DNA from 3 places in the Glutamicibacter sp. NPDC090743 genome. Region 3 is predicted to be linked to each of the others. Evidence: riboswitches for the same ligand, from Rfam matches in the RefSeq annotation. Region 3 holds a riboswitch; each other region holds the start of a gene.

Region 1 (7,267 bases), on a different contig from region 3:
GCCGACGACCACGAGCCCAGCACCGGCAAAGGATGCTGGGCCCGCAAGACCATGGAATCTACTTTGATGCACCAATCGCCCACACGCGCGGAAGCTCGGTGCCATTGACCGCCAGGTCGCCAATCAACCGCGCCTTGAACACCCAGGGGTTGTGGTTGCCGGCGGTACGGGCATTGCGCCAGTGCCGGTCCAGGTTCTTGGTAACGCTCGTGGCGCTGGCGGCCAGCGCATCAAAAGCGTGGGTGATCGCGTTGAGGACCAATGGCGTGAGCACCACCTGCGCCTGGGCGCTGGCCAGCTCTGCCGCATCGTTGGCTGCTTCGTCCTCATCCCCGGTCACCTCGCCGGTGTGCAGCGCCTGCGCAGTTTCATAGGCTCCCTGCAATGCCGTCGACACTCGTTCCACCGTTGCCGCGGCAGCGAAGGCCGCCGCGGAGACCTCGCCGATCACCTGCAGCAGCTGCGGGTCTTCGGCCGCCAGATTGGCCGCGGCATGGCTGAAGGTCCGCTTGCGCGCCTTCAGCTCGGCGGCGAAGTCGCGCTCGGCTGCTTTGGCGGAGCCGGCCAGAACAGCGAGCAGCACCTGCTGGTAGAAAGCTGTCTGGTACTTGAAACGCGTATCGAAGTCGATGAGGTCTTCTTCGGCGACAATCGCATCGGTGAAGGTGGAGGTGCCGGTACCCGTGGTGCGCTGGCCGAAGCCATCCCAGTCATCGGCCAGCTCGACGCCGGGCTGGTGGCGGTTGACTGCGGCGATCACGCGCTTTCCGGTGTCGGTGCGCTCTGCGTAGGTATCGAGCCAGTCGGCGAAGATCGAGCCGGTGGAGTAGTACTTGGTGCCGTTGATCTTGAATCCGCCCTCGCCGTCCGGGGTGACCTTGGTGATCACGTCCCCGACCTTGACGGTGCCGACCTCGGTCCAGGAGTTACCCACCAGTTCTCCCGCCACGAAGCGGGCCAGCCACTTGTCGCGCCCCGGGCCGGGGGCCGCAACCAGACGGTCCTCGACGAAGGCGAAGTGCGCGCGCAGCGCTTGGGCAATATTGGAATCCGCGGCCGCGAGATCCACGAAGAGCTCGAAGAGTTCGGGCAGCGTAGCACCGGCACCCCCGTGCGATTCCGGGATCCGAACCGCACCAAAGCCGGCAGCAGCCAGGTCCGCGACCTGCTGGTAGGGCAATTCGCCGGTGCGGTCGCGTTCAGCTGCACCCTGCGCAATGCGCGCGAAGAGCGGTGCGAAGCGGTTTTTGAGTCCTGCGAGTCGATTGCCAGTTGCAAGTACAGTCATCGTTCAGTCCAATCCGGGAGAAGTTTTCTTAGGTGTACAGCGAGAGCGGCTGGGACTCTCCGCGCAGGAAGTAGGCGCCGACCTCGATCTTCTTGTAGTCCACTGGGTCGTGCAGCGAATGGGTGCGCACATTGCGCCAGTACAGGTCCAGACCCACCGAGTTCGCAGTCGAAGATGAACCGGTCACCTCGAAGATCCGGTTCGCCACATCCACTCCCACCTCAGTGGAGACCACCTTGGCTTCAGCAATTTCCACGGCCAACGCCGCTCGTTCGGGCCGGGTGACTTCCCCGGCCTTCGAGAGCAGGGCATCGAATTTCCGGCCCAGCTTCTCGGTCAGCGCCGCCACTGCTGCAGTGCGGGCTTTGAGCTCTCCGACGGTGCGCTGGAAGATCGGGTCCTGCGAGTAGGTCTCTGCCTGCGAGAACAGCCAGGCGTTCTTGCGGCCCAGCAAGATCTGCTTGCCGCGCTCCAGTGCTCCCTGGGCGATGCCCAGGTAGAAGTTGGCGAAGGCCAACTGGATACCGGGGGTAAGCAGGGTGGAGACCGGTTCATCGGTGACGAATCCCAGCAAGTCCCCTGCTTCGAGCCGCACGTTGTGGAACTTCAAGGAATTCGACGCGCTCAGCCGCTGTCCCAGGTAGTCCCAGTCGTCAACGATTTCCAAGCCATCGATATCGCGTGGCAGAACCAACGCGAGAATCTGCCCGTCGTATTCTCCGCCCTGGACCAGCGCGTTGATGACGATGACCTCGCCAACACCGGAACCCGTGGAGAATCGCTTGGCTCCATGCAGTCGGTAGCCGTCCCCTTCGGCGCTCAGCGTCAAATCCGGATCAACTGGATTCACCGAATCGCCCCAGAGCCAGCCACCTTCCACGGTGCGCTGCCACCATGCCCCTTGCGCTTCTGCCGGGGCGTAGAACGCAATGCCGGACTGGTTGATGTAGTGGTAAGCCAGCAACTGCGAGATGGAGCCATCAGCTGCGGCCAGTATGCGGACCGCTTCGAAAGCCATTTCCCAATGGGCTCCGGCTCCGCCGAATTCTGCAGGCACCAAGAGATTGAGCAACCCGGCTTCGCGCAGCAGCTGCACTTCGGCGAAAGGCTGGGCGTTCTTTCGGTCGCGTTCGAGCGCGTCAGCCGCCAGCTGGCCAGCTACTTGCTGGGCGACGTCGCGCCAATGAGCCAGTTCAGCTTCATCAGCAGTGCCGGTGTAGGGCACGCGCGGCAATTGGGTATCCAGTACAGTCATCTTCGTTCTCCTCTTGGGCTATGGATTCCGAAGGATGCAGAAAATCTGCGGATCCATCGAACCTGGCGTTAGCACTACCTGCGGAGTGCAGGCTTGCTGCGGCGTCTCGGAGCCAGGCCTCTCAGCCGCTCTGGATGGGTTGTGCTCCGAGTCAAGCATTACTGGCAGGTCCTCGGGAAGGGCGCTGTCATGCGGAGGAACAGCAGGACAAAATACGTCATCTTCGCGCCTTCGCCCTGCCGGAAAACGGGCAGATAAGACGTCATATGACCTTCGCATGACGCACTTGGCATGCCGGAACTGGATCTCAAGAGCGTTCCCGCAGGCATCGATTGGGAACACAGCGTGGATCAGGGCACTTCCATGCGACCGCATAGAATGGCCATTCAAGATCAATCGGCAGAAGAGGCGGCAAGTGGATCCAGCAGGCGTGATTGCCTTCATGTTCGGGTTGCTGAGCATAACGCTGGTCGCAGCGTTCCTCGCCCCGATGGCACGGGACCGGAAGCTCGCTCGCAATGCGGCGATCGGCATCAAGACGCGCCACACCTTGGCCAGCGATGGGGCCTGGCTCGCCGGGCATCAGCAGGCTGCGCCCCTGCTTGCCGCGGCTTCCTGGGCCGGTTGGGCGGCATTGGCCAGCGCAGCAGTTCTCTGCCTGCTGGGCCAATTCGGTTTCGCCTTCGCCGCGACCGGAGCCGGCTACCTGGCCGCCATCGCGTTGCTGGTGATCTCGACTGCCACAGCGAATAAGGCCGCGCGGAGCTTCCCGGCGGCAGGCCTGGGCTAATCCAGTACTGCTTAAAGCAACGGATCGCGCCATCTGCCGATGGCGCGATCCGTTGCTTTCTTGGAAGGCGTGCTGCTAAAGCAGTACGGCTCCCAGGACCAGTACAGTCAGGAACCCCGCGGTGCCCTGGATGGCGGTAGCCACGCTCAGGGTCTTGTAGGCGGTGATCACCGGAATGCGGCTGAGCTGCGAGACGACCCAGAAGTAGGAGTCGTTGGCGTGCGAGACAACCATCGCACCGGCGCCTACTGCCAATACGGATAGCACCATGCCCAGCTCCGAACCCAAGCCCAGGGAGCCGAGCATCGGAGCGACCAGCGCGGAAGTGGTCACCATTGAGACGGTGGACGAGCCCTGGGCGGACTTCAGTGCAGCGGCGATCAGGAATGGCACAGCCAGGCCCAAGCCCAGTCCGCTGAGTGAATCCGAAAGAATCGTGGTCAGATCCGACGCGGCCAGGACCGCGCCGAAGCCGGCGCCGGCACCGGTGATCAGCAAGATCGGAGCAGCGGTGCGTACAGCTTCGTTCATCTGCTCATTGAAGACCGCCAGCTTGCTGCCACCGCTCAAAAGGAAAGTCGAGGAGATCAAGCCGAAGATCAGCGCAATAACTGGCGTCCCCAGGAAGGAAAGGATTTCCAGGGCAGCGCCTTCGCCCATCGGGTGCGAGGGCAGCTTCGCAATGGATGCGGCACAGATCAGCACCAGCGGAACCAGGATCGGCATGAAGGCCAGCGCCGGGCTGGGCAATTTTCCGAAGCTTGCACGCAGCTGCTCATAGTCGAGTTCGGAGATGTCATTGTGGTCGTCGCTTGGCAACGGGGTCCATTGGGACTTGTTGAAGCGGCTGGCGTAGGCCAAGCCGGCAAGTGCCGAGATGGCCGCAACGGGCAATCCGACAGCGATGATCAAGCCCAGGTTATCGGCAATGCCGATGCTTTCGGCTGCGGCCAGCGGGCCCGGAGTTGGAGGCACCATGGTGTGGGTCGCGTACAGGCCGGTCATCAGGGCGATGGAAGTTGCCAGCCCGGAGACCCCGGTACGCAGGGTGATGGCTTTGCGCAGCGAGTTGAGCACCACGTATCCCGAGTCGCAGAAGACCGGAATGGAAACGATGTAGCCGATAATCGATAGCGTCAGGTTGGGGAACCGGGTACCGAGGACCTTGATCAGCGCATCTGCCATGGAGATCGCGGCGCCGGATTTCTCCAGGATGACACCGATCATTGTTCCGAACAGGATCACCAGTCCGATATTTCCCATGGTGCTGCCAAAGGCCGTGGTGACCGTCGAAGCCACGTCGGCCAGCGGAATCCGGTAGGCGAAGGCCGCCAGGATAGCTGCGCCAACGAGGGCGAGGAATGGGCTGATCTTCAAGCGTGCTGTGACCATCACGATGGCCACAACAAGGATCAGCAGAACAAGCAGTTCGTACACGGCGGGTTGGCTCCTTTGCCAATATCGGTAGTTCAATGCGCCCAGCCCGCAATGGCTCAACGGGTGGACCAGCCCTATCGGCAAAGCTGCTCAAGGCTTTGCCCGTTGGGCTAGATGCCACCGTGCCACCCCGGTTTCGGGCGCAAAGATCGATCATCTTGCCAATACTAGGAAAAGTGACCCCGAATACCTATGGGCACACGACCACATTTCCCTGGGTTCGAAAGAGCCAATGTGTGCAAACACCCCACCCTTCCCAGCCCCGGCGCCAGCTCCCTTCGTTTCCAGGGCCTAGAAAACATGCAGCTGGCCCAAGGCCACTCTCGCGTAGATGGCATGCTGGAGTTTCAGGGATTCGCTGGACCGCCGAATATCGACGCCGCTGACCTGGCTTATCCGCTCAAGTCTTTGCACCAAGGTATTGCGGTGAATATGCAGATCCGTGGCCGCTTGGCTCATCGAAGCAGCTGTCGCAACGACCAGCAGGGTTCTGGCTTGTTCCTCATTGAGCTGCATCGCTGGGGCAGCTGCATGGTCCAGGCTGCGGGCTGGGGTGCGGGCGATAGCCACAGCAATTTCCCGGCTCCACATACGGCGCCGCGCGTGGGATGGCACGAGTGCCGGATAGCCCACCAATACGCGCAGCACTTCGGTTTCGGCCATGAGATCTTCGGCCTTTTCGACAGGCGCGGAGACCAGGAAACGTTCCTGGTCCATGCGCTCGGGAGCGAAAGCTGTCTCGCTGGCAGCGCAAAGCCTCCAGTACGCGCCGGAAAGGCTAATCCATGACGTGCGGTGATGATCCTTCGCCGGCTCTTCGAGCGACGGATCCCCCACGCTTCGGGGCAGCCAAGCTTCAATGCATTTCGGCCCGCGCAAACCATGCGCTGCGAGCGAGCGGTCGATCACTTCAGGTGCAACGCGACCGGCGATTAACGCAGAAATAATGTCGCGGGCTTCGGTCTCGCGCCGCGCGCTGCGAGAGTGCTCGCGTTCCTGGGCAAAGAGCAATTGAACGGTCAATGCAATTAGGCCGGCCAGCGGTTCCACCTCGTGGGGAGCTCCGGTCACGCCCACAACGCCGCAGAGCTGGTCGTTCAGCACCAGCGGCACATTGACCCCTGGCTGGGTTCCGGCCGAGCCGTCGGCCTGGTTGACACGGATGATGTTGTTGCGGCGGATCGCCTCTGCGCTGCCGTCGTGGTGGGTACCGATACGCGCAGCATCCGTAGAAGCAATGATGACTCCGTGAGCATTCATGATGTTCACATTGCGGTTGATGGTCGGCGCAATCGTGTCGACGACTTTCTGCGCCAACGCGCTAGCCAGCCGGGGTTGCTCCTTTTCGCTCATGAGCTCATCCTATCGGCCCGGGACTGCGCAAAGCAGTCCCGGATTAGAACATTGCCGCTAGTCGAGCTTGACGGTGACCGACTTCAGCGAGGTGTAGGCCTCGATGCCTTCACGGCCATTTTCCGCGCCCCACCCCGACTGCTTGAATCCGCCGAACGGCATGTTCGCATCCATGCCGGCACCGGTATTCACCCTGACGTTGCCGGCCTGGATTTTCTTGGCGAAGGTCAACGCGCGGGAAATGTCCTGGGTGAAGATCACCGAATTGAGACCGTAGTCGGTGTCGTTGGCCCGGCGCAGCACCTCGGCCAGCGAATCCTCGTCGCCGAAGGTGCTCACCGAGAGCACCGGCCCGAAGATCTCATCCTTGGCGATGGACATGTCCGGACTGACATTTTTCAGCACGGTGGGCTGCACGAAGAATCCTTCTTCGCCTTCGGCCAAGCCACCGGCAACGAGTTCCGCGCCATCAGCGATGCCCGCCTCGATGTACCCCAGCACGCGCTCGCGCTGCGCCTGGGAGATCAGCGGGCCCAGCTGGGTTCCTTCTGCCAGGCCAGCGCCCAGCTTGAGGTTCTTCGCGAATCCGGCGATGCCTTCGATGACCTGGTCTGCGATGTCTTCGTGGACATACAGTCGCGACCCTGCCGCGCAGACCTGGCCGGAGTTGCCGAAGATGCTCATGGCCGCGGCCGGAATGGCCTTGTCCAGATCCGCGTCGGGATAGATCACCACCGGGGATTTGCCGCCCAGCTCAAGGCTCAGCCGCTTGAGATTGCCCGCTGCCGACGCCAGCAGCTTCTTGCCTACCGCGGTGGATCCGGTGAAGGAGAGCTTGTCGACATCCGGATGGTCGGCGAGCGCTTGGCCAGCCACCGGCCCCAAGCCCTGGACCACGTTCAGCACACCGGCCGGGATGCCTGCTTCAAGCGCAATCTGCGCCATGCGCACGGCGGTCAGCGGGGTCAGCTCCGCGGGCTTGAGCACGACGGTGCAGCCGGACGCCAGCGCCGGAGCCACCTTGGACAGCGCAATGGTGAAGGGGACATTCCATGGCACGATCAGTGCGGCCACGCCCAAGGCTTGGCGCTGGGTATAGGCGTGCCAGGTTCCTGGCAGGGAAATATCGCGGGTTTCGCCGTTG
Region 2 (7,267 bases), on a different contig from region 3:
GGAACGCCGCTCTCGCCGGACGAGGCAGCGACAGAGTTAGGAATAGGCGCCATGGACGAAATTGAATACAGCGACAATATTCCGGGGCAGCTGCAAGAGGATCTCGATAGTTTCGGGTACATCGAACCGGACCCGGGAAGCGCTTCGTCCCTATTCGAAAACGTGGACACCGTATTTTCAGTCGGCACTCCCCTGTTCGCCATGCTCTTTATCGCCGTTATCGGATTGATCATCTTCGTAGCGGTGCGCAATTACCGCAAAGCCAAGAGCGCCGGTTTTGATCCGCTGACCCTGGAAACCGAACTGATGGCAAGAGCCGCTAATTCAGCTATGCTGGCGCCGGAAAAATCCCTTGAGGACAAGCTTGCCGAACTCGATTCCCTGCACTCGCGAGGAATCATTACCCGCGACGAGTACTTGCAGGCGCGCCGGGACGCTTTGAGCGTCTAGCACGGCGGCTCATGGAATCATCCTCGGGAATGATTGACTATAAGTTACCCTTTGGTAACAATAGATTCGTGCCAAACGATTCTGCTTCTGAACCATCAACTTCCGCCAATGCCCCACTGCATCCGTGGCGCCGCTATGTCGCCATTGGGGACTCGTTCACCGAGGGCATCGGCGACCCCGACCCGTCGAGCACCGGCCGCCACCTTGGCTGGGCCGACCGCTTGGCCCATGAGCTCAGCCGCACCGTCCCGGACTTCTCGTATGCCAATCTCGCCATTCGAGGCCGGCTGATCGGCCAGATCGTTGCCGAACAGCTCGATCCCTGCATTGACCTGAAGCCCGATCTGATCTCGCTCTGCGCAGGCGGCAACGACGTCCTGCGCCCGGGCGGGGATCCAGACAAGATTGCAGATATCCTCGACAATGCGGTAGCCAAGCTCACCGATACGGGCGCCACGCTCTTGCTCTTCACCGGGCCCGATATTCGCGATACCCCGGTTTTGGGAAGCATCCGAGGCAAGGTGGCGATCTACAACGAAAACGTGCGCACCGTAGCCGCCCGCCACGACGCCATCGTGGCGGACATGTGGGCCTTGCAGGAGTTGCACCAATCCCAGATGTGGGCACCGGATCGCCTGCACTTCTCCCCCGCCGGGCACCAGCGCATTGCCGCCATGGCACTGGACTCGCTGAACGTCGCGCATCCGCTGGACACCGAAATCGTTCCGGCCGTGGATGAACGCAGCTGGAGGGAAGCCCGCAAGGAGGATCTGCAGTGGGCGCGTGAGCATCTTGCTCCCTGGGTATTGCGCCGCCTGCGCCACCAGTCCTCCGGCGACGGCATCACCCCGAAACGGCCCTCGGCCACGCCGTTTGCGCAGACCAAGCCAAACGACTCGCTCGGCGCCGGCGACAGCGCCAAGTAGGCATGAAAAGCCTGAAGCAGTTCCACCGATTACTGGCGGAACTGCTTCAGGCTTTGAAATCTTCCCGAGCCCCTTCCGGGGTTCAGTCTCCGAACACCAAGGTCCGAAGCACGCCATCGAGCTGCGTGGCATCGGTCAGGAATCCATCGTGGCCAATCGGCGAATCAATGTAGTGCACCGGTTTTGGCTTGGCCAGCGACGAAGCCAGCTTCACTGACTGCTCAGGAAAGTACAACCGGTCAGTGGTTACCGCGGCAACCACCACGTTGACCTTCGCCAGTCGCGCCAAGGCGGCTTCCAGGGATTCATGGCCGCGAGCCACATCATGGCTCATCAGCGCCTCGGTGAGCACCAGGTAGCTGTTGGCATCGAAACGATTCACCAACTTGCTGGCCTGATGGTCAAGATAGCTTTCCACCTGGTACCGCCCGCGAGGCCCCTCGAGCAGACCCGTTGGCTTCTCGCCATCCTGCGGGTTGCGCGAGAAACGGGTTTCAAGCTCGGCCTCGGAACGATAGGTGATGTGGGCCAGGCGGCGAGCCAAGCCAAGACCGGCGTCCGGGCGCGCATCGTTGCCGTAGTAGTCGCCATTGCAGAAGTGCGGATCCAACCGGATGGATTGGGTTTGCACCTGTGCAAAGGCAATTTGCTCGGCAGTCGCCTGCGCGCTCGAGGCCATCACTACGAGGTTCTTGACTTGGTCGGGGAACTCGACGGCGTATTCCAACGCGCGCGCACCGCCCATCGAACCGCCAATGACCGCATGCCAGGAATCAATTCCCAGTTGCTTGGCCAGCCGCGCTTCAAGGCGCACCGAGTCCTTGATGGTGACGAAGGGAAAGCTCGAACCGTAGGGCAGGCCCTGGTCGCCCAAGGACGAGGGGCCGGTGGAACCATTGCAACCACCCACCATGTTGATGGACACGACAAAGTACTCATTGGTGTCAACCGTGGCGCCGGGGCCTACGAGTTCTTCCCACCAGCCGGCGCTTTGCGAATCGCCTTGCGCAACGTGGGCGTCACCGGTGAGCGCATGCATCACCAGCACCGCGTTGGAGCCATCAGCTGCTAGCGTCCCCCACGTTTCATAGGCCAGCACCACGTCCGGAAGGAATCCACCGAATTCGAAGTGGTGCTCCCCCACGGACTTACGGCGCAAAATGCCGTCTTGCCCGCCAGCGAGCTCTTCGGCGCGCAGAGTATCTTCAGTAGTCACAATGGATGCCATGCCTAGAGGGTTTCCTGCAGTTCCTTGTTCTCGAGGGCTGCAACAGCTTGGAAGCCCAGTTCCAGATCGGCCAGAATATCCTTGATATTCTCCAGTCCGACGCTCAGCCGCACCAGTCCCGGGCTCACGCCGGCCGCAACCTGCTCAGCTTCGGAGAGCTGGGCATGGGTGGTGGAGGCCGGGTGGATGACCAATGAGCGCACGTCGCCGATGTTCGCGACATTGGAGTGCAATACCAGTGCGTCCACGAAGGCCTGGCCGGCTTCCGAACCGCCCTCCAGTTCGAACGCGATGATCGAGCCGGCGCCCTGATCGCTGTACTTCTGCGCACGCTCATGCCAAGGCGAGGACTTCAGGCCTGCGTAGGCGACCTTCTGCACTTCCTCGCGGGCTTCGAGCCAATTGGCAACTTCTACGGCATTCTGGCCGTGGCGCTCAATGCGCAGCGACAAGGTTTCCAGGCCCTGCGCGATCAAGAACGCGTTGAACGGCGCAACCGAGGAACCCAAATCGCGCAGCAACTGCACGCGGGCCTTGAGGATGTAGGCCAGATTGGCGCCCAGGATGCCGTTGACACCCAGGTCGCGGGCGAAGACCAGGCCGTTGTATGACTCGTCCGGGGTGTTGAATCCCGGGAAGCGGTCGGCGTCCTTGGCGAAGTCGAAGTTGCCCGAGTCCACGATGACACCGGCAATGGCATTGCCGTGGCCGCCAAGGAACTTGGTGGCCGAATGGATCACGATATCCGCGCCCCACTCGATCGGGCGGATCAGGTACGGGGTGGCCAGGGTGTTGTCCACCAGCAGCGGCACGCCAGCTTCGTGGGCGATCGCCGAGATGCCCTCGATGTCCAGGACGTCCTGTCGCGGATTGGAGATGGTTTCCCCGAAGAAGGCCTTGGTGTTCGGACGCACCGCGGCACGCCAATCATCCAGGTTGTCCGGGTCCGAAACGAAGGTGACCTCGATGCCCAGGCGCTTGAGCGTGTGCTTGAGCAGGTTCTGGGTTCCGCCATACAGGCTGGGGCTGGCCACCAGGTGGTCGCCGGCTTCGGCCAAATTCAAGATGGCGAAAGTGGTGGCAGCCTGTCCCGAAGAGAGCAGCAGTGCTCCAACGCCGCCCTCCAGGTCAGCGATGCGGGTTTCCACCGCGTCAGTGGTCGGGTTGCCGATACGGGTGTAGATCGGCTCCAGTTCCTGCAGCGCGAAACGTGCAGCAGCGCTCTGGGCGCTGGGGAAGACGAAAGAGGTGGTTTGGAAAATCGGGAGAGCCCGTGCTCCGGTCGTCGGATCCGGGGTCTGGCCGGAGTGGATCTGACGGGTTTCAAATGACCAGTTATTGCTCATGGTTTCCTCCAAATAGCGTTTCATGACTATGGGGGTACGCCACTGAAAAGACACCGACAGGAAGCACCATATCGTGACGACTTCCAGGGGTAACCCGCGCTTGTCCTTGATGCCTTGTGCGTTCAAGGGCCAGGTCTTCACCCGGGGCACCCCACCGCGGTTGGAGGGTTGCCGCCCAGTAAGCCGGGGCTTGTTACTGGGACTCATGACCTGGTACCAGTTTGCCCGAAAACCGAAGATCTTTGCAACGCAAGGGCTCGTCATTGGACTCAATCGGTCATATTTCGCGAATATTGCAGGTTCATCGCAGAGTATTCGATAGCATCACGGCACTTAGGTGTGCCTAAGTAGAGACTCGCATCACATGTTGCCATGATGGGCACATGATGAGGCTAGATCACGTAAGTTATGCATGCGGCCCAGACGGGCTGTTGCCAACCGCTGAAAGAATCTCCGAGTCCCTTGGACTGGAATTCGTCAAGGGCGGCGTGCATCCACGATTCGGAACACGCAATGTCATCTTCCCGCTCAAGCATGGCCAGTACCTGGAGGTGGTTGAAGTCCTGAACCACCCGGCCAGCGACAAGGCACCCTTCGGACAGGCGGTTCGCGCCCGTTCGGAGCTCGGCGGCGGCTGGATGGGCTGGTGCGTCTCGGTGGAGGACCTATCCAGTGCCGAGGACCGCTTGGGCCGCAAGTCGGTGCCGGGCAACCGGAAGTTCCCTGATGGCCGCGAACTGACCTGGCAGCAGATTGGCATCAAGGGCCTGATCGCCGATCCGCAGTGCCCGTACCTGATTTCCTGGGATGAAGGATCCGAGGAGCTGCATCCGTCCAAGGCGCTGGAACCTGCCGGCGCCATCAGCCAGATCGCCATCGCCGGCTCGCGTGAACGGGTGCTGGATTGGCTGGGCCAGCCGCAGAACGTCAATTTGGGCGCTGTCACCATGCAATATGAAGCGCCGAATGGCACTCCGGGCATCATGTCGGTTACCTTTGAGACCGAGTCCGGAACCGTGGTGCTGTAAACAGTTCCGCAGAGATCGCAAGTAGGCGGGGACAATGGCGTCCCCACCTACTTTCTTTTCCTTAAGGCCGGTCCAGCCGCTTCCCCAGGACCGCGACGTGCTGGTCTTCGAAGCCCAGCCGTTCATAGAAATCGATGACGGCAGAGTTCTCCTCGCGGACCATGAGCTGCACCTTGGGCACGCCGAGATCCCGCAGCCACAGGACAGCGGCATCCACCAGCGCCCTTCCCAGTCCGTTGCCCTGCCGGCACGGATCCACCGCAACATAGTAGAGCCAACCTCGGTGGCCATCATGGCCAACCATCGCAGTAGCCATGAGTTGATCGTTCTCAACGATGGACAGCACCGTGGAAGTAGGCTCGGCCAAAGCCCGTCGGGCGTCGGCGAGCGCATCATTCCACGGACGAGTCAGCCCAGTTGCTTCCCACAATTCAACTGCTTGGCGAAGGTCCTCTTCGCGCAGCACGGTAATCTGCATTGGCTCAGCTTACCGGCGCTACTGGCCGATTCCGATGGCCGGCCCGACCAAGGCGTATCCCACGAAGCCGATGGCATCAAGCAGGAAGTGCGCGATAACCAGCGGCATCACCCGCCCGTACTTCTGGTATACCCAGCCGAAGACGACGCCCATGAGCATATTGCCGATCATCGGCCCCACCCCCTGGTACAGGTGGTAGCTGCCTCGGATCATCGCAGAACCAATAATCGTGCTCCACAGGCCCAGCTTCAATTTCTTGGCGTAGGTGAACAAGAATCCGAGCATCAGCACTTCTTCGAGGACTGCATGACGTGCAGCCGACAGCAGAAGCACTGGGACGCTCCACCAATAATCGCCAAGATTCGCTGCTGACAGTGCCGTGGTGACGCCCAGTGCCCGCCCAGCGGCATAGACGCCCAGCGTTCCTACTCCCATGGCCAAGAACATCCCCGCCCCGAGCAGTGCGTCCTTGCCCGGCTTGCGCATATCGAAACCGATGTCCCGGATAGTTCGTCCGGTCGTGCGCTTCATCAGGTAGAGCGCCAGCACGACGGGTACCAAGGCAAAGAAGATGTCCAGCAGCTGGTAGGAGAAATCAAAGAACTCGCGGGTGCTCAGCGGGTTGTTCAGCGATGTAGTCTGCTCGCGCAGCGGCGCCCGGGTGACCTTGTCGGCAAAGCTCAGCAGCGAGTAGACCGCGCTTTGTCCCAAAGACAGGGCAAGAACCAAGACGATCTCGAATTTGAGGGTCTTGCGGGTTGCTGTCTGCTTAGATTGTTCAGCGTTCACGTTTCCGATCATAGGCTGATCTGGCTGTGCGCGTACTGAGCAGCCACGTGGCAAACCTGCGATAGCCTGAGGTTGAGACCACCAGCAAGCTGAACGAGAAGAGTGCGAGTGAGCCGTCCTGCCACCATTGGAGAACTGCAGATTGCCCGTCAGCTCTGCCCCGATCTTTCCTGGGAAGATGCGGCCGTGAACGAAGGCGGACAATTCCACAAGGTGGTCATTGGCAATCCGCAAGCGGTGATTCGCATGGCGCGCACGCCAGCGGCCACGGAGCAGATGCCCCGTTCCGTCAAGCTGCTGTCTTTGCTGGAGGGCCAGCTCAACTACCAGATTCCGGTGGCGGTTTCCGAGATCCTGCACGTCGACGGACTCAGCTCCGTGGCCATGTCTTTCATCCCCGGCAGCGCCCATGAACCGCATTACGGGGATCCGAAGGTGCTGGGACAGCTGGTCAAGGATTTGGCCGAGCTGCCGCTGGAGCCGATCAGCGAGCATCTGGCCAAACCGTTTTCATTCCGTGGCGAATGGACCCAGGCCAGGCAGCAGCAATGCTTCGATGCGCTGCCCGAGGAACTGCGAGGGCCTGCTACCGAGCTCTGGGCCCAGCTCGATTTCCTGGCGCAGGTTCCTGCGGGCTTGGTTCATGGCGATTTGGCCGGCCACAACATGCATTGGATCGGCGAGAAACTGGTTGGCATCTTGGACTGGGACCTGGCCGCTGCGTGGGACCCGGCTTTGAACACCGCTTACCTGAGCCTGTGGCATGGGTTGGAAATGGCGGATTTGATTGCTCCCAGCGCCGAGGAAGCATACCGGGCCAAAATCTGGTTGGGCCTGATGAGTCTTGAACGGCTATCGGATACGCTCTCGCGCACCGACAACCCGAAGATGGGCAAGCTCATGCGCAAGATTGGTCCGCGCATCCTCACCGCCGCGCAGACGGTACGGAAGTGAGCTCCTCGCTAACCATTCATCCCGTCGCGACAGCATTCTCACCAACCAGAATCCGATATCGAACTGTA
Region 3 (7,267 bases):
AGGCCGCAACGAAGCCGGTCGCTCCGGGCGACCTTGAAAACTATGATGGCCAATGCCCTGCGGCTACCAGCGAACCGGTAGTGGAGCAGGATACGGAGAACATCTCCACCACCCATCTGTCGGTCGTGGACCGTTGGGGCAATGCCGTTTCCTACACGTTGACCATCGAGCAGACCGGCGGCTCGGGTATGGTGGTCCCCGATCGCGGTTTCCTGCTGAACAACGAGCTGACCGATTTCTCCACGGTGTACGACCCGCAGGATCCGAACCGCATTGAACCTGGCAAGCGCCCGCGTTCCTCGATGGCTCCGACCATTGTCCTGCAGGACGGCGAGCCGGTGCTGGCCATCGGCTCCCCCGGTGGTTCAACCATCATCACCACGGTGCTGCAGACCCTGGTGAACCGCATTGATCTGGGCATGGATATCAGCGAAGCCATCGCCGCTCCACGTGCTTCCCAGCGCAATACGGCAGTGGTCACCGCGGAACCGGAGTTCATCCAAGCCCATGGTTCGGCGCTCGAAGCCTTCGGGCACAAGCTCGCGCCAGCTGGGGATTCCTTCACTCCGCAGGCGGAAATCGGGGCGGTTGAAGCGGTGGAAATCGCTGCCGACGGCACACTCACCGCCGCGGCCGAGCCCACGAGGCGCGGCGGCGGTTCAGCCATGGTGCTGCAGCCAACCGAATAGGCCCGCAGGCAGACGGCGGCCCCCGGCAACTTCATTCGAAGGTGCCGGGGGCCGCTGTCTGCTGCGCTAGCAGGCGATGCGCCTAGGCCTGCGCGGCCATCCGGTTGGAGATCTTGTACCGGGCTGCGCGGTGGGTGTCCTTCACGCGGTCGCCGGCGCCGAACATCTTGTGGCGCAGCGAGCCCTCGGTGTATTCGGTCTTGTAGACCCCGCGCGCCTGCAGCTCGGGAACCACGTACTCGACGATGTCCTCGAAGGTGCCCGGAGTGACAGCATAGGCGAGGTTGAAGCCGTCCACGTCAGTGTAGTCCACCCAGTCGATGAGCTTCTCGGCTACCTCGGCGCCGGAACCAACGGAGACCGGGCCGAATCCGCCCACGCCGATCCATTCGGCCAGCTGGCGGATGGTCCACGGCTTGCCGGTATCGCCGCTGGCCTTCTTGAAGGTTTCCACCGAGGACTGGATGGCGTTGGACTTCACGTCGTCGCCGATGACATCGTCGGGACCGTAGACGGACATGTCGATGCCGGTCCAGCCGGACAGCAGTGCCAGCGACCCCTCGATATCCACGTAGGAGCTGTAGTCCTGGAACTTCGCCTGGGCCAGTTCGGTGGTTTCGGCGGTAATGATGGTCTGCATGGCGAAGACCTTGATGTCGTAGCGGCCACGCCCGGCGGCCTCGGCAGCGTCACGGATCTTGCTGACCGCTTCCTTCAGCAGGTCGCGGGTGGGGCAATTGACGAAGATCGCTTCGGCGTTCGACGCGGCGAACTCGGTGCCGCGCTTGGAGGCGCCGGCCTGGTAGATCACCGGGGTGCGCTGGGTGGACGGCTCGGTGATGGCGATGCCCGGGACCTTGAAGTACTTGCCCTCGTGCTCGATCGGGTGCACCTTGGCCGGGTCGGTGTAGACGCCGGTGGCCTTGTTGTTCTGCACCGCGTCGTCTTCCCACGAGCCTTCGAGCAGCTTGTAGACCACCTCGAGGTACTCATCGGCGTGGTTGTAGCGCTCGTCGTGCTCCATCTGGTCTTCCTGGCCCATATTGCGGGCCGCCGATGGCAGGTAGCCGGTGACGACGTTCCAGCCCACGCGGCCGTTGGTCAGGTGGTCCAAGGTGGCCAAGCGGCGGGCGAAAGCGTACGGGTGCTCATAGGCGGTACCTGCGGTGACGCCGAAGCCGAGGTTCTGGGTCACAGCGGCCATGGCGGAAACCAGCATCATCGGGTCGTTGACCGGTGCCTGCGCGCCGGAGCCCAGCGGGGTCACGTTGGTGCCCTTGTACACGTCGTAGGTGCCCAGCACGTCAGCAAGGAACAGCCCGTCGAACTTCCCCTTTTCCAGCACCTTGGCCAGGTGGGTCCAGTAGCCCAGGGTGTTGTAGGTCGAGGCCTTGTCCTGCGGATGGCGCCACAGGCCCGGCGACTGGTGCACCACGCAGTTCATGTCGAATGCGTTGAATAAGATCTCGCGCTTGTTCTCGCTCATGGCTTTGCCCCCATAGGTCGGTAATCGTGGAAAGTTGCTGGTTTGCGTCGCAGGCCCTCAAGCCCGCTGGGTTGAATCTTCGCCGGTGACGGACAGCCGCTGCGGCTGGACACCGTTGATCTCGTAGTCCCCGACGATGCGCGCCTTGTAGATCGCCGGGTTATGCGTGGCGATGGTGCGCGCATTGCGCCAGTGCCGGTCCAGGTTGCAGCCGCTTCTGGTGGACGAGGCTCCCAGTCCGTCGAAGAGCTTGCTGGTCACGCCGATGGCCAGTGGCTGCACCACGGTTTGCGCGCGGTTGGCGGCCAGCTCGCATACTGCGTAGCGTTCTTCGTCGTTCAGTCCCGGGTCGCCCAAGGCGGCTTCAACTTCGAGTACCGCGCCGATCACCACGGAGTCGGCAGCGAAGGACTCCGCGGAAACTTCGCCCACCAGCTGGAGGACCTGGGGTTCCTGGTATACCGGCACCCCGGTTCCGGTGGTGAAGATGCGGGTGCGCGCCTGCACCGCGCTACGCAGGTCGTTCAGCGCGGCGCGGGCGATGCCGGCCTGCACGGCCATGAGCACCAGCTGGAAGATCGCCGCTTCGGAGTCATTGGTCTGCTGCGGCATGAAGCAATCCACCGGGACCTGGTGGAATTCGGTGGTGCCGGTTCCGGTAAGCCCCTGGCCGAATCCATCCCAGTCGTCGAGGATCTTGACGCCGCTGCGCTGGGTGGAGACCACGGCGATCTGGCGGCCGGCGAGCTCCGGGTGGGCCACGGCAACGGTGGTCCAGTCGGCAAAAATGGTGCCGGTGCAGTAGTACTTTTCACCGTCGATCACCCAGCGCCCGTCCACGGTGCTGGCCTTGGTGTTCAAGGTGCCCAGGGCGTTGCCACCGCGTTCGGTGTAGGCGTTGCCGATAATCTGCCCGGCAGCGATGCGAGCGACCCACTTCTTGCGCAGCTCTTCGTCCTCCAGCGCCAAGACGTTCTCGACGAATGCGACATGTGCACGCCACAGCTGGCCTACGTGGGAGTCCGCCTCGGACAGCTCGATGAGCAAGCGGAAGACATCCACCAGCCGTGCGCCGTAGCCCCCATCGGCAACGGAAAGGCGCAACGCACCGAACCGCTCGCGATTCAGCAGGCCTACCTGCTCGAAAGGAAGCACGCGGTTCAAGTCGCGGTCCTTGGCGGTTGCGGCGATCTGCGCAAAAACGGGACGGAAGATTTCGGCCAGCCGGTCGTATTGCTCATCCGCACTTGGTCCGGGGGTGATTTTCAGCAATTGCCTAGTCGGCAACTGTTCTTCAAACTTGTCCAGGCCCATTGCGGTGGCCTGCGAAGGGTCACTGAGCTGGTTGAAGTCCAGTCCGAGGGCATTGTGCGATTCACCAATAGGCATCAGGGTTCTCAATTCTTTCCATCGGTCCTGGCGGTAGCACCGTCCCGCTATTGGGGTGGTTGCTGCGGCGTCGTGGAGCCAGATCTCTCAGCCGCTCTGGATGGGTCGTAATTCATTTGTAACGGTAATAAACCGGTGATTCCAACCCGCGAAGTCACATTTCGTCCCAGTGCCGGCAGTGCCCATCTTCAAATTTCACAGCCTAATCCGTGTCCTGCCGAAGATGAGTTGCAAAGTTTTGCTTAATGTCGAGCAAACCAGCCTGCAATAAAATAAATAACGAAATTTCTGGGCAATGTGACGTAGTTGTCGAAGATTTTTTCATATTACGCGAGATTTGCGTTCAAATCGTTCGACTCGTTGTAATGGACACGTAACCATCCCGAGCGGCCGAGAGATCTGGCTCGTTGACGCCGCAGCAACCACCTTTGGAGTTTTGCTCTGCAGGCCGGTGCTACCGCCAGGACCGATGGAGATGAACATGACTCTTTCCTTTGCAGCGCCCGAGGCAGCTCCCGTTGTCTCAGCTTCAAGCGCCCTGGACGTGCAGTTCAGCAACGTGTCGCGGACCTTCACCACCAAGATGGAAAGCCGCACCGTCCTGGCCGATATCAACCTGCAAATTCCAGCAGGTCAAGTCGTGGCCATTCTTGGAGCCAGCGGTTGCGGAAAATCCACGCTGCTGCGTTCAGTATCGGGCTTGGACCACCCCACCACCGGCACCATCCGCACCGGCACCCGCGAGGTCACCGGCATCAACGAGTTATGCGCCGTTGCCTTCCAGGAGCCCCGGCTGCTGCCATGGCGCTCGGTTCGCCAGAACATTGCACTAGGCCTGGCACCGGAAACCGATAAGCGCGCCGGCAACTCGCTGATCGATGAGTTGATCGAGCTGACCGGTCTGAGCCATGCAGCCAGCTTGCGCCCACGAGAGATCTCCGGAGGCATGGCGCAGCGGGTTTCGCTGGCTCGCGCGCTGGCTCGGCGCCCGGGTGTATTGCTTCTTGATGAACCCTTCGGAGCCCTCGATGCGCTGACACGCTTGAAGATGCAGGATCTGCTGCTCTCGATTCACGCATCGTTCCCCACCACCGTTCTCATGGTGACCCATGATGTGGACGAGGCGTTGACTTTGGCTGACCGCGTGATTGTTCTGGGGCGAGGTGCTGGGCATAGTGCAGCGGGCGTCATCGAAGATCTGTCCATCTCAGCTGGGCATCCACGCCGGCATACCGATGAAAAGTTCGTTGCAGATCGTCTGCACCTATTGCGCCTGCTCGGCGTCGACCCAACCAACCATTAGTCCCGGGCACGCCGTGGGGCCCGAACCATTCGGCGGCCTCTCTGCCTTTCACCTACACCGCTTGCACGCACAATTCTAGGATTCTCCATGCTTTTGAACCGTCTCACCCGCCGCACTGCATTGTCCGCCGCCGCCTTGCTCGTTGGCGCAATTGCCCTGACCGGCTGTGCTGGCGAAAACGCTACAGCCTCCTCGGATGGTCAGACCCTGTCCATCGACTTTGCCACATACAACCCGCTGAGCCTGGTGCTCAAGGAAAAGGGATGGTTGGAAGCAGCCGCCAAGGAGCAGGGCGTAAATGTCGAATGGATCCAGTCCGCTGGTTCCAACAAGGCCAATGAAGCTCTTCGCGCCGACGCAATCGATGTTGGTTCCACAGCCGGTTCCGCTGCGCTCCTGAACCGTTCGAACGGTGCACCCATCAAGACCATCGCACTGTATTCGCAGCCGGAATGGGCGGCCCTGGTAGTGGATAGGGACTCAAAAATCGAGTCCGTTGAAGATCTCGCTGGCAAGACCGTGGCCGCTACAAAGGGCACCGACCCATACTTCTTCCTGCTGCAGGCGCTGGAATCCGCGGGCTTGATTGAAGCTGACATCAAGCTGCAGAACCTCCAGCATGCCGATGGACGTACCGCCCTGGCCAACGGCTCGGTTGATGCCTGGAGCGGTTTGGATCCGATCATGGCCGCTGCCGAAAAAGACGGCGCGCAACTGGTTTACCGGAACTTGGATTTCAACACCTACGGTGCGCTGAACGCTCGCGAAGACTTCATTGAGCAGAGCCCCGAACTCGCCCAGCTCGTTGTCGATGCCTACGAAAAGGCTCGTGGCTGGGCAGCTGACAATCCCGAGGAAACCGCAGAAATCCTGGCCGACGTAGCAGGGCTCGAACCAGGAGTTGCTGCCACCGTCATTGAGGAACGCTCCAATCTGGACGTTCCGGCAGTTCCCGACGCCAAATTCACTGGAGTCCTGAGCAAGATTGCTCCCACGCTGGTCGCCAGCGGCGATGTCTCGGAGCAGGAATCCGTTGATGAAGCTCTGGAAACCCTCATCGATGACCAGTTTGCCGTCAAGGCAGACGCAACAAAGATCTCCGGAGAGTAACCAGCCATGAGTCCCACTAACGTGGCTGGAACCCGCGGAAGCCAAACACCTGCCAAGCAGAAGGCCAGCATGGCCGCAACGATCCTGCGTGCCCCGAAATGGCTGCTTGCGCTGGTCTTGCCGCTGACCACCCTGGCTGTGTGGCAATTTGTCACCGTTACCGGAATCGTTGCTCCGTGGACACTGCCAACTCCGGGTTCAGTGGTTTCTGCTGCCATTGAGCTCTTCCAGGATGGCGAACTCGGAAAGCACATCGGCATCTCCACTCAGCGTGTTCTTCTCGGTTTCGCCTTCGGATCATTGCTGGGCTTGGCGCTGGGTGCGCTTGTCGGGCTGTCCAAATTGGCAGATGCATTTCTGGGACTGAGCATCAGCGCCCTGCGTGCAGTCCCTTCCTTGGCTTGGGTTCCGCTGCTGGTGCTCTGGATGAAAATGGGTGAAGATTCCAAGGTCACACTCGTGATCATTGGTGCCTTCTTCCCGGTCTTTACCACCGTCGCCTTGGCGTTGCGCCATGTCGATGCCCACCTGGTCGAAGCAGCCCGCGCCTTCGGGTTGAAGGGATTGAAGCTGCTGCGCACGGTCCAGCTGCCCGCAGTGGTCCCTTCGATCTTCTCCGGACTGCGTTTGGCACTAGCCCAAGCTTGGCTCTTCCTGGTCGCAGCCGAACTCCTCGGCGCGTCAATGGGCCTTGGCTTCTTGCTCACCGACTCGCAGAACAACGGCCGATTGGACCGCCTAATCATGACCATCGTGCTGCTGGCCGTCTTTGGAAAGATCACCGATGCCCTGCTGTCGATAGCAGAACGCTGGGCTATCAAGCGCTGGACCTGAAACCGGACCAGCTAGTACCCGCTGACAAAACTACCCCTCACCAAAGAAAGTTTGCGATGACCACCGAATTGGCAACAACCTCAACTCAAGTTTCAGAGGCAGCACGCCAGGAATTCTGGGACGAAGCGGCGAACCTCTTGGATTGGGACACCCCGTGGCACACCACCAGCCGCATCATTCCGGCCGATCCGGATGCCAAGCGCGGACCGGAAATTTCTTGGTACCTCGGCGGCAAGCTGAACGCCGCAGTGAACTGCGCCGACCGCCATGTAGCTGCGGGACGCGGCCAGAAGGTCGCACTGTATTTCGAAGGCGAGCCCGGTGACCGGGTAGCCGTCACCTACAAGAATTTGCAGGAGCGGGTCTCCCAGGCAGCCAACGCCTTGGAATCCCTGGGTGTGGTGAAGGGCGACCGCGTGGTCATTTACCTGCCGGTGCTCATTGAAACAATTGTCA

Evidence for each region. A riboswitch is a leader RNA that binds a small molecule or an ion and turns the genes downstream of it on or off. The one in region 3 is predicted to bind S-adenosylmethionine.
Region 1: another riboswitch for S-adenosylmethionine. It lies ahead of ACIQTS_RS04980 (acyl-CoA dehydrogenase family protein); the one in region 3 lies ahead of ACIQTS_RS14145 (acyl-CoA dehydrogenase).
Region 2: another riboswitch for S-adenosylmethionine. It lies ahead of ACIQTS_RS07595 (bifunctional o-acetylhomoserine/o-acetylserine sulfhydrylase); the one in region 3 lies ahead of ACIQTS_RS14145 (acyl-CoA dehydrogenase).

The regions. Positions count from the first base shown of each region.
Region 1 is NZ_JBIVXE010000002.1:325,165-332,431, forward strand. It holds gene ACIQTS_RS04975 (acyl-CoA dehydrogenase family protein) at 59-1,288, opposite strand; gene ACIQTS_RS04980 (acyl-CoA dehydrogenase family protein) at 1,317-2,543, opposite strand; SAM riboswitch class I at 2,594-2,684, opposite strand; gene ACIQTS_RS04985 (hypothetical protein) at 2,959-3,333, shown strand; gene ACIQTS_RS04990 (GntP family permease) at 3,409-4,770, opposite strand; gene ACIQTS_RS04995 (CdaR family transcriptional regulator) at 5,062-6,123, opposite strand; gene ACIQTS_RS05000 (aldehyde dehydrogenase family protein) at 6,181-7,267, opposite strand, start outside.
Region 2 is NZ_JBIVXE010000003.1:240,223-247,489, forward strand. It holds gene ACIQTS_RS07580 (SHOCT domain-containing protein) at 52-450, shown strand; gene ACIQTS_RS07585 (SGNH/GDSL hydrolase family protein) at 519-1,376, shown strand; gene ACIQTS_RS07590 (homoserine O-acetyltransferase) at 1,459-2,604, opposite strand; gene ACIQTS_RS07595 (bifunctional o-acetylhomoserine/o-acetylserine sulfhydrylase) at 2,607-3,950, opposite strand; SAM riboswitch class IV at 4,042-4,161, opposite strand; gene ACIQTS_RS07600 (VOC family protein) at 4,334-4,978, shown strand; gene ACIQTS_RS07605 (GNAT family acetyltransferase) at 5,040-5,456, opposite strand; gene ACIQTS_RS07610 (type II CAAX endopeptidase family protein) at 5,475-6,257, opposite strand; gene ACIQTS_RS07615 (aminoglycoside phosphotransferase family protein) at 6,354-7,199, shown strand.
Region 3 is NZ_JBIVXE010000006.1:237,949-245,215, forward strand. It holds gene ggt (gamma-glutamyltransferase) at 1-689, shown strand, start outside; gene ACIQTS_RS14140 (LLM class flavin-dependent oxidoreductase) at 772-2,175, opposite strand; gene ACIQTS_RS14145 (acyl-CoA dehydrogenase) at 2,233-3,564, opposite strand; SAM riboswitch class I at 3,580-3,671, opposite strand; SAM riboswitch class I at 3,939-4,040, shown strand; gene ACIQTS_RS14150 (ABC transporter ATP-binding protein) at 4,046-4,867, shown strand; gene ACIQTS_RS14155 (aliphatic sulfonate ABC transporter substrate-binding protein) at 4,955-5,977, shown strand; gene ACIQTS_RS14160 (ABC transporter permease) at 6,047-6,811, shown strand; gene acs (acetate--CoA ligase) at 6,868-7,267, shown strand, end outside.